Regions from separate parts of the Streptomyces qaidamensis genome, predicted to be linked through region 3. Evidence: riboswitches for the same ligand, from Rfam matches in the RefSeq annotation. Region 3 holds a riboswitch; each other region holds the start of a gene.

Region 1 (4,418 bases), 3.0 Mb from region 3:
CCGGATCCTGGTCGCGGTGGAGAACCGGTCCCGGTCCTTCACGGCCATGTCAGTCCGCCTCCCGCTCCACCGTCATACGCGCGTACGTCCCCGGACACGGTACGGGACCGGGTACGGGGACGTACGTACGACGCTGCTACTTACGGGCCGGGTCAGCCCTTACTGTGCCTAATGGTTCGCAGAGCGAAACCGCGGGAAGGCGCTGCGGCCGGCGTACACCGCGGCGTCGTCGAGAATCTCCTCGATGCGCAGCAGCTGGTTGTACTTGGCGACGCGCTCGGAGCGGGCCGGGGCGCCGGTCTTGATCTGGCCGCAGTTGGTGGCGACGGCCAGGTCGGCGATGGTGACGTCCTCGGTCTCACCGGAGCGGTGGGACATCATGCACTTGAAGCCGTTGCGCTGGGCCAGCTCGACGGCGTCCAGGGTCTCGGTGAGCGAACCGATCTGGTTCACCTTGACCAGGAGCGCGTTGGCCGCGCCCTCCTCGATGCCGCGGGCGAGGCGCTCGGGGTTGGTGACGAACAGGTCGTCGCCGACGATCTGGACCTTGTCGCCCAGCTTGTCGGTGAGGGCCTTCCAGCCGTCCCAGTCGTCCTCGAACAGCGGGTCCTCGATGGAGACGAGCGGGTACGCGCCGACGAGCTCCGCGTAGTACTCGGTCATCTCGGCCGCCGAGCGCTCCTTGCCCTCGAACGTGTAGACGCCGTCCTTGTAGAACTCGGACGCGGCGACGTCGAGCGCCAGGGCGATCTGCTCGCCGGGGGTGTAGCCGGCCTCGTTGATCGCCTCCAGGATGAGGTCGAGGGCCTCGCGGTTGGAGCCGAGGTTCGGGGCGAAGCCGCCCTCGTCGCCGAGGCCGGTGGCCAGGCCCTTGCTCTTCAGGACCTTCTTCAGCGTGTGGTAGACCTCGGCGCCCCAGCGCAGGGCCTCGGAGAAGGACTCCGCGCCGATCGGGGCGATCATGAACTCCTGGATGTCCACGTTGGAGTCGGCGTGCGAGCCGCCGTTCAGGATGTTCATCATCGGCACCGGAAGCAGGTGCGCGTTGGGGCCGCCCAGGTAGCGGAACAGCGGCAGATCGCTGGCCTCGGAGGCGGCGTGGGCGACGGCGAGCGAGACGCCGAGGATCGCGTTGGCGCCGAGGGAGCCCTTGTTGTCGGTGGCGTCCAGGTCGAACATGGCCTGGTCGATCAGGCGCTGTTCTGTGGCGTCGTAGCCGACCAGCTCCGGGCCGATCTGCTCGATGACCGCGAGGACGGCCTTCTCCACACCCTTGCCGAGGTAGCGGTTCGAGTCGCCGTCGCGGAGCTCGATGGCCTCGAAGGCACCCGTGGAGGCGCCGGACGGGACGGCGGCACGACCCGTGCTGCCGTCGTCGAGGCCGACCTCGACCTCGACCGTGGGGTTGCCTCGGGAGTCCAGGATTTCCCGGGCTACGACGACGTCGATGGACGGCACGAGCATCTCCTTCTTCATGTGACGCGGGTACGCGGGTCACGTGGACCCGGCGAGGTGCGGAGCCGTGGTGGCTCGCGACATGAGCCTAACCGGCTCCGGGCGATCGGCCACCGGGTCGCCCACCCCATGGACAGAACCGAGAGTAAATTGTTTCCGAACGGAACAAAGCTGGTTCGCGAAGTCCGGCAGAAAAAACCCCGCTCCGGTGCGTACGGGGGATGACGCGCCGGAGCGGGGAGCTGGTGGGCCCTGGAGGGCCCGGGTGGGCCGCTGCTTACTTCAGGTGCAGCTGCTGGCCCGGGTAGATGAGGTTGGCATCGTCGATGATGTCCTTGTTCAGCTGGTACAGCTTCTCCCAGCCGCCCTTGACCTTCTCGTCCGCGGCGATCGAGCTCAGGGTGTCGCCCTTGACGACCTTGTACTCGCCGTCACCCTTCTTGACCTTCTTGCCGGTCGGGGTGGTGACGGTCTTCTTGGCCGCCGGGCGCTCGTCGGAGCGGGAGGCCGGCTGCTGCTGGGTCTCGCGGGTCTCGGTGCTCTGCTGGCTCTGCGAGGAGCTGCCCGAGTCGCTGGAGGAGCCGCCGCCGGTGTAGCCGGCGCTCGACAGGCCCTTGCCGCAGACCGGCCAGGCACCCTTGCCCTGGCCCGCGAGGACCTTCTCGGCGATCTCGATCTGCTGGGCCTTGGTGGCCTGGTCGGCGGTGGAGGCGTACTTGGTGCCGCCGTAGCCGGACCAGGTGGAGGCGGAGAACTGCAGACCGCCGTAGTAGCCGTTGCCGGTGTTGATGGACCAGTTGCCGCCGGACTCGCACTGGGCGACCGCGTCCCACTCGGAGGCGGTGGCGGCGGAGGCGTTGCCGGCCGCCATCAGCGGGGCGGCGACGGCGGCACCGGTGACGCCGGCGAGCGCGACGACACGGGTGGCCTTGGACGGACGACGGTGCTTGCCCTTGCCGGAAAACAGCATGGAGGATCCCCTCACCGACGCCTGCGAGGTGAGCTGTCGGGTTCGGGCCGGTTGAGTTGCCCGGCCGCGCCCCTCCCGGGACACGGCTTCACCCCAAGCCCTTCCGGCACAACTGTCCGGTCGGGCACCTACCTTGGGTCCCCCGCTCCTGCCTACGGCGCTTGACGCGACGACTGTTCCCGTACGGCCGCTGGCAGGATTCGGCGTTGCGGCAGCCGGGGCTCGCGGTGACGAGCGGTCACGACCGTAGACACGAGGTCCACGGAATTTCAAAGACGATCAAGGCTTCTGAGATCTATCTCTCACCGGTCTTATACGGGACATTCAGCACGAAAACGTGACGTGAACTCACCCGGTTTGAGGGTGACTTCGACCGTCGTTTCCGCACTGCCCGAACAGCTACTTCTCGTCCGCTTCGCCCTCGACCGCGAGCGTCTGACCGGGATGGATGAGGTCCGGGTCGGCGCCGACCGCCGTCTCGTTGCCCTCGTAGAGCGCGTGCCATCCGCCGTCAACCCGAAGGGAGTCGGCGATGGACCAGAGACTGTCGCCGACGCCCACGATGTAGGCACCCTCGGACGCGTCGCCGGAACTCTCTTCAGCGGGCGCGGAGTGACGCCCTGTGGACTTCTCCGTACGGTCGCTCCCGGGCGCGCGGGTTTCGTCGGCACTGGGACCGCGATGACGGCCGGAGCCGGTCTCGGCCGAGGCCGAGGAGTCGTCGCCCTTCCGCGAGTTGCCCTGCTTGCCGCCCTCGGGAGTGGCCGACGGAGAGCCGTCGGGCTGCTCATCCCGCGACGAGCCGTCGGATTGGGACGACTTGTCGGTCTTGGCCGTTTCGTCCTTCGAAGACGACGATACGTCAGGTGACGGGGACGAAGAGGGACTCCCAGAGGGGGATGAACCCAGCGAATCGAGCAATCCGGGCGAGTCCACCTCACCGGATGATTCGGACGAGTCGGATGATTCCGAACCCTTGCCCTGCTGGAGCCCCGAGAGCAGTCCGCAGGTACGCCATGCGCCGACCCCCTGGTCGGCGAGGATTCTCTCGGCCACGGCTATCTGCTGGGAGCGACTGGCCAGATCGGCGCTCGCGGCGTAGTCGAGGCCGCCGTGCTTCTCCCAGTCGTCCTGGGACAACTGCAGGCCGCCGTAGTAGCCGTTGCCGCTGTTCTGGCTCCAGGCGCCGCCTGTCTCGCAGTCCGCGACCCGGTCCCAGGTCGTGCCGTCGGCCGCGCTGGCACCGGAGGCCCCGAGGAGCGGGATCGCGATGGCGGAGCCGGTCACCCCGGCCGCCACGAGGAGAGCCGGAGCCTGACGGGGGCGGCGGTGCCGACCGTTCCCGGAGAGCATACGGAGACCTTTCGCGAGACAGCAGTGACCGATGCGGCGCGATTCCCCGCCGCGTTGATGGGTGAACGTATCGGCAGTCGATCACTTGTCACAAGTTCATGCCGCGCAGATCACGTGAAGATCACAACTCTGATGTTTCGTCACGTCCGACGGGTGCGAACTCCACCGGCAGCGTGCGCAGCCCGCGCATGATGAGGCCGCCACGCCATCTCAGCTCGGCCGGATCCGCCGCGAGCCGGAGGTCCGGGAGGCGGGTCAGGAGCGTGGCGAGCGCGCTCTGGCCCTCCAGCCGGGCGAGCGGGGCTCCGAGGCAGTAGTGGATGCCGTGGCCGTACCCGAGGTGCTGATTGTCACGGCGGGCGAGGTCCAGCACGTCCGGATCGGCGAACCGCTCCGGGTCACGGTCCGCGGCGGCCAGGACCACGAGGACAGGGTCGCCCGCCTCGATGCGCTGCCCGCCGAGGGTGAGGGGCTGCGTGGCGAAGCGCCAGGTGGCGAGTTCGACGGGGCCGTCGTAGCGGAGGAGTTCCTCGACGCCGGTCTCCAGCAGGCCGGTCTCCCCCGCGGCGAGGGACGCCTGGAGCCGTGCGCGCTGCCCGGGGTGGGTGAGCAGGGCGTAGGTGCCGTTGCCGATCAGGTT
Region 2 (4,418 bases), 1.4 Mb from region 3:
GGACTTCCACTCCATGAGCGCGCGCAGCGCGGCCGGTTCGCGCTCGTCGAAGACGAACCGCAGCTCGCCGCCCTGCCGGCCGAGCCTGCGCTCCTTGGCCAGGGTGGTCTTCAGGAACTTCGGCGACTGCGAGCGCAGCACCGACTCGTACGTCTCGTAGCCCTTCTCCACGTCGATGACGTAGGTGGCGTGCTCCTCGGCCGCGTACCGGACGAACAGCCGCTGCCCGGCCTCCAGATTGTCGAAGGCGAAGCTCGACACCGAGCAGGCCCTCAGCAGCCGGCCGGTCTCCAGGTCCAGGCCCGGCCGCAGGATTGCGCCCTGCGCGTCCGAGACACCGAGCCCGATCGCCCGGCCCTGCCCCAACGGGCCGCGCTCATAGGGCAGGAACCCGGCCGGTTCCGGCCCCTCGTAGACCACGGCCACCCGGCCCCCGGGCCTGACCCGGCCGACGGCCTCGGTGAACTCCGGTTCCATGAAGGGGTTGCGCGGTGCCTCGGAGGCCGCGCGCAGCGCACGCCAGCGCTCCTTCTCCCCTTCGCCGAGCTCCCCGGGCCCGGCCACGCGTATGCGCCCACTGCTCAACCCGACCCCCCGATCAAGTCCCCCCTGGACACTTGGAAGGTACCGCTCGTTGCGGCCTCACGGGTAGGTAGCGGAGCATGTTGTTGCCAACCGGTGCAGAGGCCTTCAACCGGGCAATCGGTGTCCGTCGCGCGAGGATCGGGGTCCGTCGTGCGATGAAACGAAGGGGCGCACTGTCCGTATTCTCTGATCATGGCCGCACCCATCGCATATTCACTCATCGCCACCGATCTGGACGGGACGTTGCTGCGCGGCGACGACACCCTCTCCGACCGGTCCCTCGCCGCGCTCGCGCGGGTGGCGGACGCCGGTGCCCAGCACCTCGTGGTGACGGGCCGGCCGGCGCCCAGAGTGCGGCCGCTCCTGGACGACCTCGGCACGACGGGGCTCGCGGTGTGCGGGCAGGGCGCGCAGGTGTACGACGCAGGCGCGGACCGGCTGCTGTGGTCCATCACCCTGGACCGGGAACTGGCCGAGACCGCTCTGGGCAAGATCGAGGCCGAGGTGGGGCAGGTGTACGCGGCGGTCGACCAGGACGGGGTCGACGGGCTCACGCTGATCGAGCCGGGTTATCTGATGCCGCACCCGACCCTGCCCGCCGTGCGGGTCGACCGCCGCGACGACCTGTGGGGCGAGCCCATCAGCAAGGTGCTGCTGCGCCATCCCCACCTGTCGGACGACGAGTTGGCGGCGACGGCCCGCTCGGTGGTCGGCTCACTGGCGACGGTGACGATGTCGGGCCCCGGCACGGTCGAACTCCAGCCGTGCGGGATCACCAAGGCCACGGGCCTCGCGCTGGCCGCCGAGCATCTGGGGCTGCGCCCGGCGGACACCCTCGCCTTCGGTGACATGCCCAACGACATCCCGATGTTCGACTGGGCCGCTCACGGGGTGGCGATGGCCAATGCCCATCCCGAACTCAAGGCCGTGGCCGACGAGGTCACCCTGTCGAACGAGGACGACGGCATCGCCGTCGTCCTCGAACGACTGCTGGGCGGGGCGGCTCAGTACGGGCCGTTGACGTTGTCGATCGAGCCGTAACGGTCGGCCGCGTAGTTGCAGGCCGCCGTGATGTTGGCGACCGGGTCGTACGGGTCCCACGACGTGCCGTCCACGTGGTAGGCCTGGAAGGTCGGGTCGATGGTCTGGAGCAGGCCCTTGGACGGGGTGCCCTTGGCGGCGTTGGAGTCCCAGTTGTTGATCGCCAGCGGGTTGCCGGACGACTCGCGCATGATGTTGCGGTAGATGCCGTCGTAGGACCCGGGGATCCCCTTCTGCGCCATGATGTCCAGCGCCTCGCGGATCCATCCGTCCAGGTTGTTCGCGTAGGTCTTCGCCGACGCCTGGGTGGCCTGGGCGACACCGCCGGCGGGCTTCGCGGCCGGCTTGGCGGGGGCGGACGACTTGGTCGCCGTCTTCTTCGCTGCGTCCGTCTTGGTGGTCTTCACCGTCAGCTTCAGACCCGGGTGGATCAGCTTCGGGTCGTCGCCGACGGCGGCGCGGTTGTCCTTGTAGAGCTGCTTCCAGCCGCCCGAGACGTCGTACTTGTCCGCGATGCGGGCGAGCGAGTCGCCCTTGACCACGGTGTACGTGAGGGGCTTGGCGGGCTGGGCCGCCTGCGGCACGGACTGTGCGGCGGCGGGTGCGATCTGTGGCTCGGCGGCACTCGCGTGCGTGGCGCCGAGGAGCGGAAGGGTGAGTGCGGCTCCGCCGGTACCGGCGGCGATGAAGCCTCGGGTCAGCGGGTTGGTTCTGGGGCGACGGTGCTTGCCTCGTCCGGCCATGGCGATATTCCTCTCCGGCGCCTGCGAGGTGAGCTGTCGGGTTCGGGCCGGGAGGTGCCCGGCCGCGTACGGCGCTGTGTGCCGTACGCGGCTTCACCCCGAGCCGTGCCGCTGTGCGGACCGGCGACTTACCTGGGTCCCCCGCTCCTGCCACGCGTGAGTGAGTCGGTTCTGTGGGGAGTCCGGGCGGCGGCAGGATTAGGCGTCCGCCGGACAGGGCCGGAACGTATGCGAGAGCACATGTCGGGAACAAGCACCCCAGTCACATATCACGCAGTTGACCTTGGTCGGGGGCTTTTGGGCCGCTTGATCCTTTGCGGGAGCCAAGGCTCAACTGGCGTTCTGGGGAAGGCGGTACAAGCCGATGCCGTAGTGGGGCGGAAAAGGGGAACAAGTGATTCAACTCACTGATCACGAGCCTGCGGGGCAATTTTCGCCAAGGGGAATTCACGTACTCATCACGGCAAATCGTGCATAGTTCGCTACCTCTGGGTAAGTCGATTTATATCTGTTCTTATAGGTTGATCGAAAACATAACGGTCGTGATCGGATACCACCCGGCCTGTAACCCTGGGTGCTGGCGGTGATCGAAACGTGACCGGATACGCTGGCCGGAGTGAGGGCAGCGACCTATCGACAATCCGCGTAATCACCGGCAGACACAGCAGACAGGAGACCCCTCGTGACCGACGTCGGGCCGTTCGGGCTGAGCGTGCGGGACCAGGCTCTGGAAGCCGATGTCCAGGCCGGGATGGCGGCTGTCGAGGAAGGCTTGCTCGAGGCCACGAAGAGTGAGGTGCCCTTCATCACGGAGGCCGCCCAGCACCTGGTGCGGGCCGGGGGCAAGCGGTTCCGCCCGCTGCTGGTGATGCTCTCCGCCCAGTTCGGCGACCGGTACGCACCCGGGATCGTGCCGTCGGCCGTCGTCGTGGAGCTGACCCACCTCGCCACGCTGTACCACGACGACGTGATGGACGAGGCCGCCGTGCGCCGCGGCGTCGCGAGCGCGAACACCCGCTGGGGCAACTCCGTCGCGGTCCTCACCGGCGATTTCCTCTTCGCCCGCGCCTCGCACATCCTGGCCGACCTCGGCCCGGAGGCCGTGCGGGTGCAGGCCGAGGCGTTCGAGCGGCTGGTGACCGGCCAGATCCTGGAGACGGCCGGACCGCAGGACGGCCGGGACCCCGTCGAGCACTACCTCGACGTGCTGGGCGGCAAGACCGGCTCGCTGGTCGCGGTGTCGTGCCGGTTCGGCGCGATGATGTCCGGCGCCGACGACACGGTCGTGGACGTCCTGACCCAGTACGGCGAGCGGCTCGGCGTCGCCTTCCAGCTCGCGGACGACGTCCTGGACATCGCCTCCCACTCCCACGAGTCCGGCAAGACGCCCGGCACCGACCTGCGTGAGGGCATCCCCACGCTGCCGGTGCTGCGGCTGCGCGAGCGGGCGGCCCGGCTCGGACTCGCCGAGGACATCGCCCTGTGCGAGCTCCTCGACTCCGACCTCACCGACGACGCCCGGCACGCCGAGGCCCTGCGCCTGCTGCGGGCCCACCCGGCGCTGGAGCAGGCCCGGCGGGACACCGTCCGTTACGCCCAGGACGCCCGTTCGGCGCTCGCGCCCCTGCGGGAGTGCACCGCGAAGACGGCGCTCCTGGAGCTGTGCGACGCGGTGGTGCACCGGGCCGGCTAGCCCGCCCTCCCCGCGACCCCTACGGGTCGGGGGAGAAGTCGCCCTTCCGTGTCATACCCCAGCAGTACACGGAGTTGAGCCCGGGGTCTGACGTATCTCCCTGGCCGATTTGGTCAGATGGACACCAGGGAAAGACACCACTCCTCACCTGTTCGGGTGAGAATGGCGGCTCAGGGACGAGTGCGTGGACGACACGGACAGCCGCCGCCGACCACGGAGGTAGGGCACACATGGCACCGTACGCATCCGACGACAGCACGACCGCCGGAGAGGTCGACGAGCAGCGCTCCGGGCGGCGCAAAGCCGCGCGGTACATCGTCCCGGTCACGGTGGTGGGGGTGGCCGCCGCGACGATC
Region 3 (4,418 bases):
GTCCTCGCCTCCGACGCCGAGGGCGCGGACGCCGCCCTGGACCGGCTGGCCAAGCTGGTCTCCGAGGGTCTCGAGGAACTGCCCGAGACCGTCTGATGTCCCGTGCGCCCTTTCCGGCGCACACCGAAGGGCTCGTCCGAATTCACCGGGCGGGCCCTTCGTCATTCCCGGTCGCCACGGGGCGGGAATTCTAGAATTCCCCGTTTCCAGGCAGGGGGAAATAGGCCGTCACGAATTGCCTGCTCTTTGTATACGGCCGTCGTGTTAATGCCGCGGGCTCGCCGTGTTTACGGGATGTTGCGAGTTCCTCACACGGTCGGCGGACTCCCTGCCCGAGCCGAATCGCAGACGGTGCGCGCCCGTCGCACGCTCGGCGTGCAGCGCCGTGACCGCCCGCGCGCGCTCGCCGTCCCCGCGCGCCACCGCGTCCACGATCGCGCCGTGCTCCGTCCAGGACTCCACGGGGCTGGCCGGCGCGTCCACGGCGTACATCCACGCGATCTTGTGGCGGAGCTGGGTGAGCATCGAGGTCAGTGCGGGGCTGCCGGAGGCCTGGGCGAGTGTTTCGTGGAACCAGCCGCCGAGGGAGCGCAGGTCGTCGCTGCTGCCGCGGCGGGCCCGCTCCTGGCCCAGCCGGACCAGTCCGCGCAGGACCTTCAGATGCGCCTCGGTGCGGCGCTGGGCGGCGCGGGCCGCACCGAGCGGCTCCAGGAGCATGCGCATCTCCAGCAGGTCGCCCGCCTCCTGCTCGGTGGGTTCGGCCACGCAGGCGCCGGCGTGCCGTCGGGTCACCACGAAGCCCTCGGCCTCCAGGGTGCGCAGCGCCTCCCGGACGGGCACCCGCGAGACGCCGTAGCGGCGTGCGAGGAGTTCCTCGGTGAGCCGGCTGCCGCGTGCGTGGACGCCCGCGACGATGTCGTCCCGGATGGCCGTGCACACCGAGTGCGCGGGAATACGCATGACCGACCTCCCCTTAATCCCCGAGAAACGCCGGCGAGCGGCGTCCGTTCCGTGACTCTATTGCAATGAGCCGGAATTTCCGACGGCCATCGGGAATCCAGGGATATTTTTTGGACAGGCTGCCGCCGTAAACGCCGAAAGCCCCGGCTCGGGGAGCCGGGGCTTCGGGAACAGCGCGGGGGTTCCCGTCAGACGCTCACGCCGTGCGAGCGGAGGTAGGCGACCGGGTCGATGTCCGAGCCGTACTCCTGGCTCGTACGGGCCTCGAAGTGCAGGTGCGGGCCGGTGACGTTGCCGGTCGCGCCGGACAGGCCGATCTGCTGGCCGGGGGTGACCTGCTGGCCCACCGAGACGCCGACGGAGGACAGGTGTCCGTACTGGGTGTACGTCCCGTCGTTCATCTTGATCACGATCTGGTTGCCGTACGAGCCGCCCCAGCCGGCCTCGACGACGGTGCCCGCGCCGACCGCGTGGACGGAGGTGCCGGTGGCGGCGTGGAAGTCGACGCCGGTGTGGCTGCCGGAGGACCACAGGCCGCTGCTGGCCTTGTAGCCGGTGGAGACGTACGAGCCGGAGATCGGGGCCAGGTAGGCGTTGAGGCGCTTGCGCTCGGCCTCGCGGGCGGCGCGCTCCTTGGCCTCGCGGTCCTTCTCGGCCGCTTCCTTGGCCCTCTCGGCCAACTCCGCGGCCTGCTTGCGCGCGGTCTCCTCGGCCTTCTGCTTGGCGGCGGCCTCGTCGGCGGCCTGCTGCTGCGCGATCGCCTGGGCGTCGATCTGCTGGGCCACGGTGTCGCCCATGGTGACGACCGGGGTGAGGCCGGTCTGCTCGGGGCTGGGCTCGGCGGCGAAGGCAGCGGGGGCCGCCACGGTGCCGATCACGCCGGTGGTGGCGAGGGCCGCGACGCCCGCCGCGCGGGCGGTGCCGCGCTGGATCCTGCTGGGACGACGGTGCTTCCCGGTGGCGCGAGTGAACGCCATGTAGTGGCTGGTCCTTTCCTTCCCTCTCGCCTACCGGGTTAGCTGACGGGTTCGGAGCAGGAAGGTCTCCTACGGACTCCCTCGCGACTCGCGCGGGCGCCCGATTCACCCCAGGGACTGCGATGGGTCCCCGGCTCCCCTGGCTCGCGCCGTACGGGGACTCGGCGATGACTGTCCGGTGCCGCGGGTGCGGCGCACTGCCTGACGAACAGCCCGGATGACGCTAAGCGGCGCCGCTTTCAATTCCCAAACGAATCCCGGTGTTTGTAGCGCATCCCACAGGGCAGACAGGCAACCTCCGTACCAATTCGGGCATAAAGGAGCCCTGGTGCCTTGGAAGACAACCAGGGCTCCTCCGCGCGCGTGCCGCTACTCGGCGGCGACGACGGTGACTTCGCCGATGCCCAGGGCCTCGACAGGCGCCTTGATCTGCGCCGCGTCACCGACGAGTACGGTCACCAGACGGTCCACCGGGAAGGCGCTCACGGCCGCCGCGGTGGCCTCCACGGTGCCGGTCGCGGCGAGCTGACGGTACAGCGTGGCCTGGTAGTCGTCGGGCAGGTGCTGCTCGACCTGGTCGGCCAGCGTGCTCGCGACCGCCGCGGCCGTCTCGTACTTGAGCGGAGCCACGCCGACCAGGTTCTGCACGGCGACGTCCCGCTCGGCGTCGGTCAGTCCCTCGGCGGCGAGGGTGCGCAGCACCGTCCAGAGGTCCTCCAGAGCGGGGCCTGTGTTGGGCGTGTCGACGGAACCGCTGATGGCGAGCATCGCGGCACCCGTGCCGTCCGGGGCGGACCTGAGGACCTGGCCGAACGCCCGTACGCCGTAGGTGTAGCCCTTCTCCTCGCGCAGGACGCGGTCCAGACGGGAGGTGAGGGTGCCGCCGAGGCAGTACGTGCCGAGCACCTGCGCGGGCCACACGCGGTCGTGCCGGTCCGGGCCGACCCGGCCGATCAGCAGCTGCGTCTGGACGGCGCCGGGGCGGTCCACGATGACGACCCGGCCGGTGTCGTCGGCGGTCACCGGCGGCACGGGGCGGGGCTCGGCCGAGGAGCCCGTCCAGGCGCCCAGGGTGTCCCCGAGCAGGGTGTCGAGGTCGATGCCGGTGAGGTCACCGACGACCACGGCGGTGGCCGTGGCGGGGCGGACGTGCTTCTCGTAGAAGCCGCGAACGGCCGCGGAGTCGATCGCGGCGACCGTCTCCTCGGTGCCCTGCCGTGGCCGCGACATGCGCGCGTCCGACGGGAACAGCTCCTTGGAGAGCTCCTTGGCGGCGCGGCGGGAGGGGTTGGCCAGTTCGTGCGGGATCTCGTCGAGGCGGTTGGTGACCAGCCGCTCGACCTCGCTGTCGGCGAACGCGGGCGCCCTCAGCGCGTCGGCGATCAGGTTCAGCCCCTTGGCGAGCCGGGAGGCCGGCACCTCCAGGCTGAGCCGGACGCCGGGGTGGTCGGCGTGCGCGTCGAGGGTGGCACCCGCGCGCTCCAGCTCGGCGGCGAACTCCTCGGCGGAGTGCTTGTCGGTGCCCTCGGAGAACGCCCGGGCCATGATCGTGGCCACACCGTCGAGACCGCCCGGCTCCGCGTCCAGGGGGGCGTCCAGCAACACCTCCACGGCGACGACCTGCTGGCCGGGGCGGTGGCAGCGCAGCACCGTCAGGCCGTTGTCGAGCGTGCCGCGCTCGGGGGCGGGGAAGGCCCACGGCCGGGCGTCGCCCGCCTGCGGCCGGGGGTGGAATTCCATCGTGGCGAGCTCGGTCACTTGGCCGCCTCCTCGTTCTCGTCGCCGGCCGCGGCTGCGGTGTCCTCGGTGGTGTCCTCGTCGGTGACGGGCTCGTACACGAGCACCGCGCGGTTGTCGGGCCGCAGGCGGGCCTTGGCGACCTCCTGGACCTCCTCCGCCGTGATCTCCAGCACACGCTGGACGGCGGTCAGGGCGAGCTGCGGGTCGCCGAACAGCACGGCGTACCGGCACAGTTCGTCGGCGCGGCCGGCGACCGTGCCGAGCCGGTCCAGCCACTCGCGCTCCAGCTGGGCCTGGGCGCGCTCCATCTCCTCGGCCGTGGGGCCCTCCTCGGCGAACCGGGCGAGCTCCTCGTCGATGGCGGTCTCGATGACCGGAACCTCCACGTCACCGGACGTCTTCACGTCCAGCCACCCCAGGGAGGGAGCCCCGGCGAGCCGCAGCAGGCCGAAGCCGGCCGCCACGGCCGTACGGTCGCGCCGCACCAGCCGGTTGTAGAGGCGGGAGGACTCGCCGCCGCCGAGGACGGTGAGGGCCAGGTCGGCCGCGTCGCACGCGCGCGTGCCGTCGTGCGGCAGCCGGTAGGCGGCCATCAGGGCGCGCGCCGGGACCTCCTCCTCGACGACCTCGCGCAGCTGCTCTCCGATGGTCTCCGGCAGCGAGCCGTCGCGCGGAGCGGGCTTGCCGTCGTGACCGGGGATGGAGCCGAAGTACTTCTCGACCCAGGCGAGGGTCTGCTCC

Evidence for each region. A riboswitch is a leader RNA that binds a small molecule or an ion and turns the genes downstream of it on or off. The one in region 3 is predicted to bind cyclic di-AMP.
Region 1: it holds a riboswitch for cyclic di-AMP, as region 3 does, so the genes downstream of both, A4E84_RS16275 (LysM peptidoglycan-binding domain-containing protein) here and A4E84_RS30025 (M23 family metallopeptidase) in region 3, are expected to answer to the same signal.
Region 2: it holds a riboswitch for cyclic di-AMP, as region 3 does, so the genes downstream of both, A4E84_RS23835 (transglycosylase SLT domain-containing protein) here and A4E84_RS30025 (M23 family metallopeptidase) in region 3, are expected to answer to the same signal.

What each region holds. Positions count from the first base shown of each region.
Region 1 covers NZ_CP015098.1:3,721,093-3,725,510, forward strand. The annotation lists gene A4E84_RS16265 (FtsB family cell division protein) at 1-48, opposite strand, end outside; gene eno (phosphopyruvate hydratase) at 169-1,458, opposite strand; gene A4E84_RS16275 (LysM peptidoglycan-binding domain-containing protein) at 1,733-2,425, opposite strand; cyclic di-AMP (ydaO/yuaA leader) riboswitch at 2,429-2,595, opposite strand; gene A4E84_RS16280 (LysM peptidoglycan-binding domain-containing protein) at 2,825-3,778, opposite strand; gene A4E84_RS16285 (cytochrome P450 family protein) at 3,900-4,418, opposite strand, start outside.
Region 2 covers NZ_CP015098.1:5,362,071-5,366,488, forward strand. The annotation lists gene A4E84_RS23825 (GNAT family N-acetyltransferase) at 1-585, opposite strand, end outside; gene A4E84_RS23830 (Cof-type HAD-IIB family hydrolase) at 778-1,626, shown strand; gene A4E84_RS23835 (transglycosylase SLT domain-containing protein) at 1,590-2,369, opposite strand; cyclic di-AMP (ydaO/yuaA leader) riboswitch at 2,373-2,542, opposite strand; gene A4E84_RS23840 (polyprenyl synthetase family protein) at 3,052-4,062, shown strand; gene A4E84_RS23845 (LolA family protein) at 4,293-4,418, shown strand, end outside.
Region 3 covers NZ_CP015098.1:6,739,935-6,744,352, reverse strand. The annotation lists gene A4E84_RS30035 (HPr family phosphocarrier protein) at 1-96, shown strand, start outside; gene A4E84_RS30030 (GntR family transcriptional regulator) at 265-960, opposite strand; gene A4E84_RS30025 (M23 family metallopeptidase) at 1,149-1,937, opposite strand; cyclic di-AMP (ydaO/yuaA leader) riboswitch at 1,950-2,114, opposite strand; gene A4E84_RS30020 (M16 family metallopeptidase) at 2,307-3,695, opposite strand; gene A4E84_RS30015 (M16 family metallopeptidase) at 3,692-4,418, opposite strand, start outside.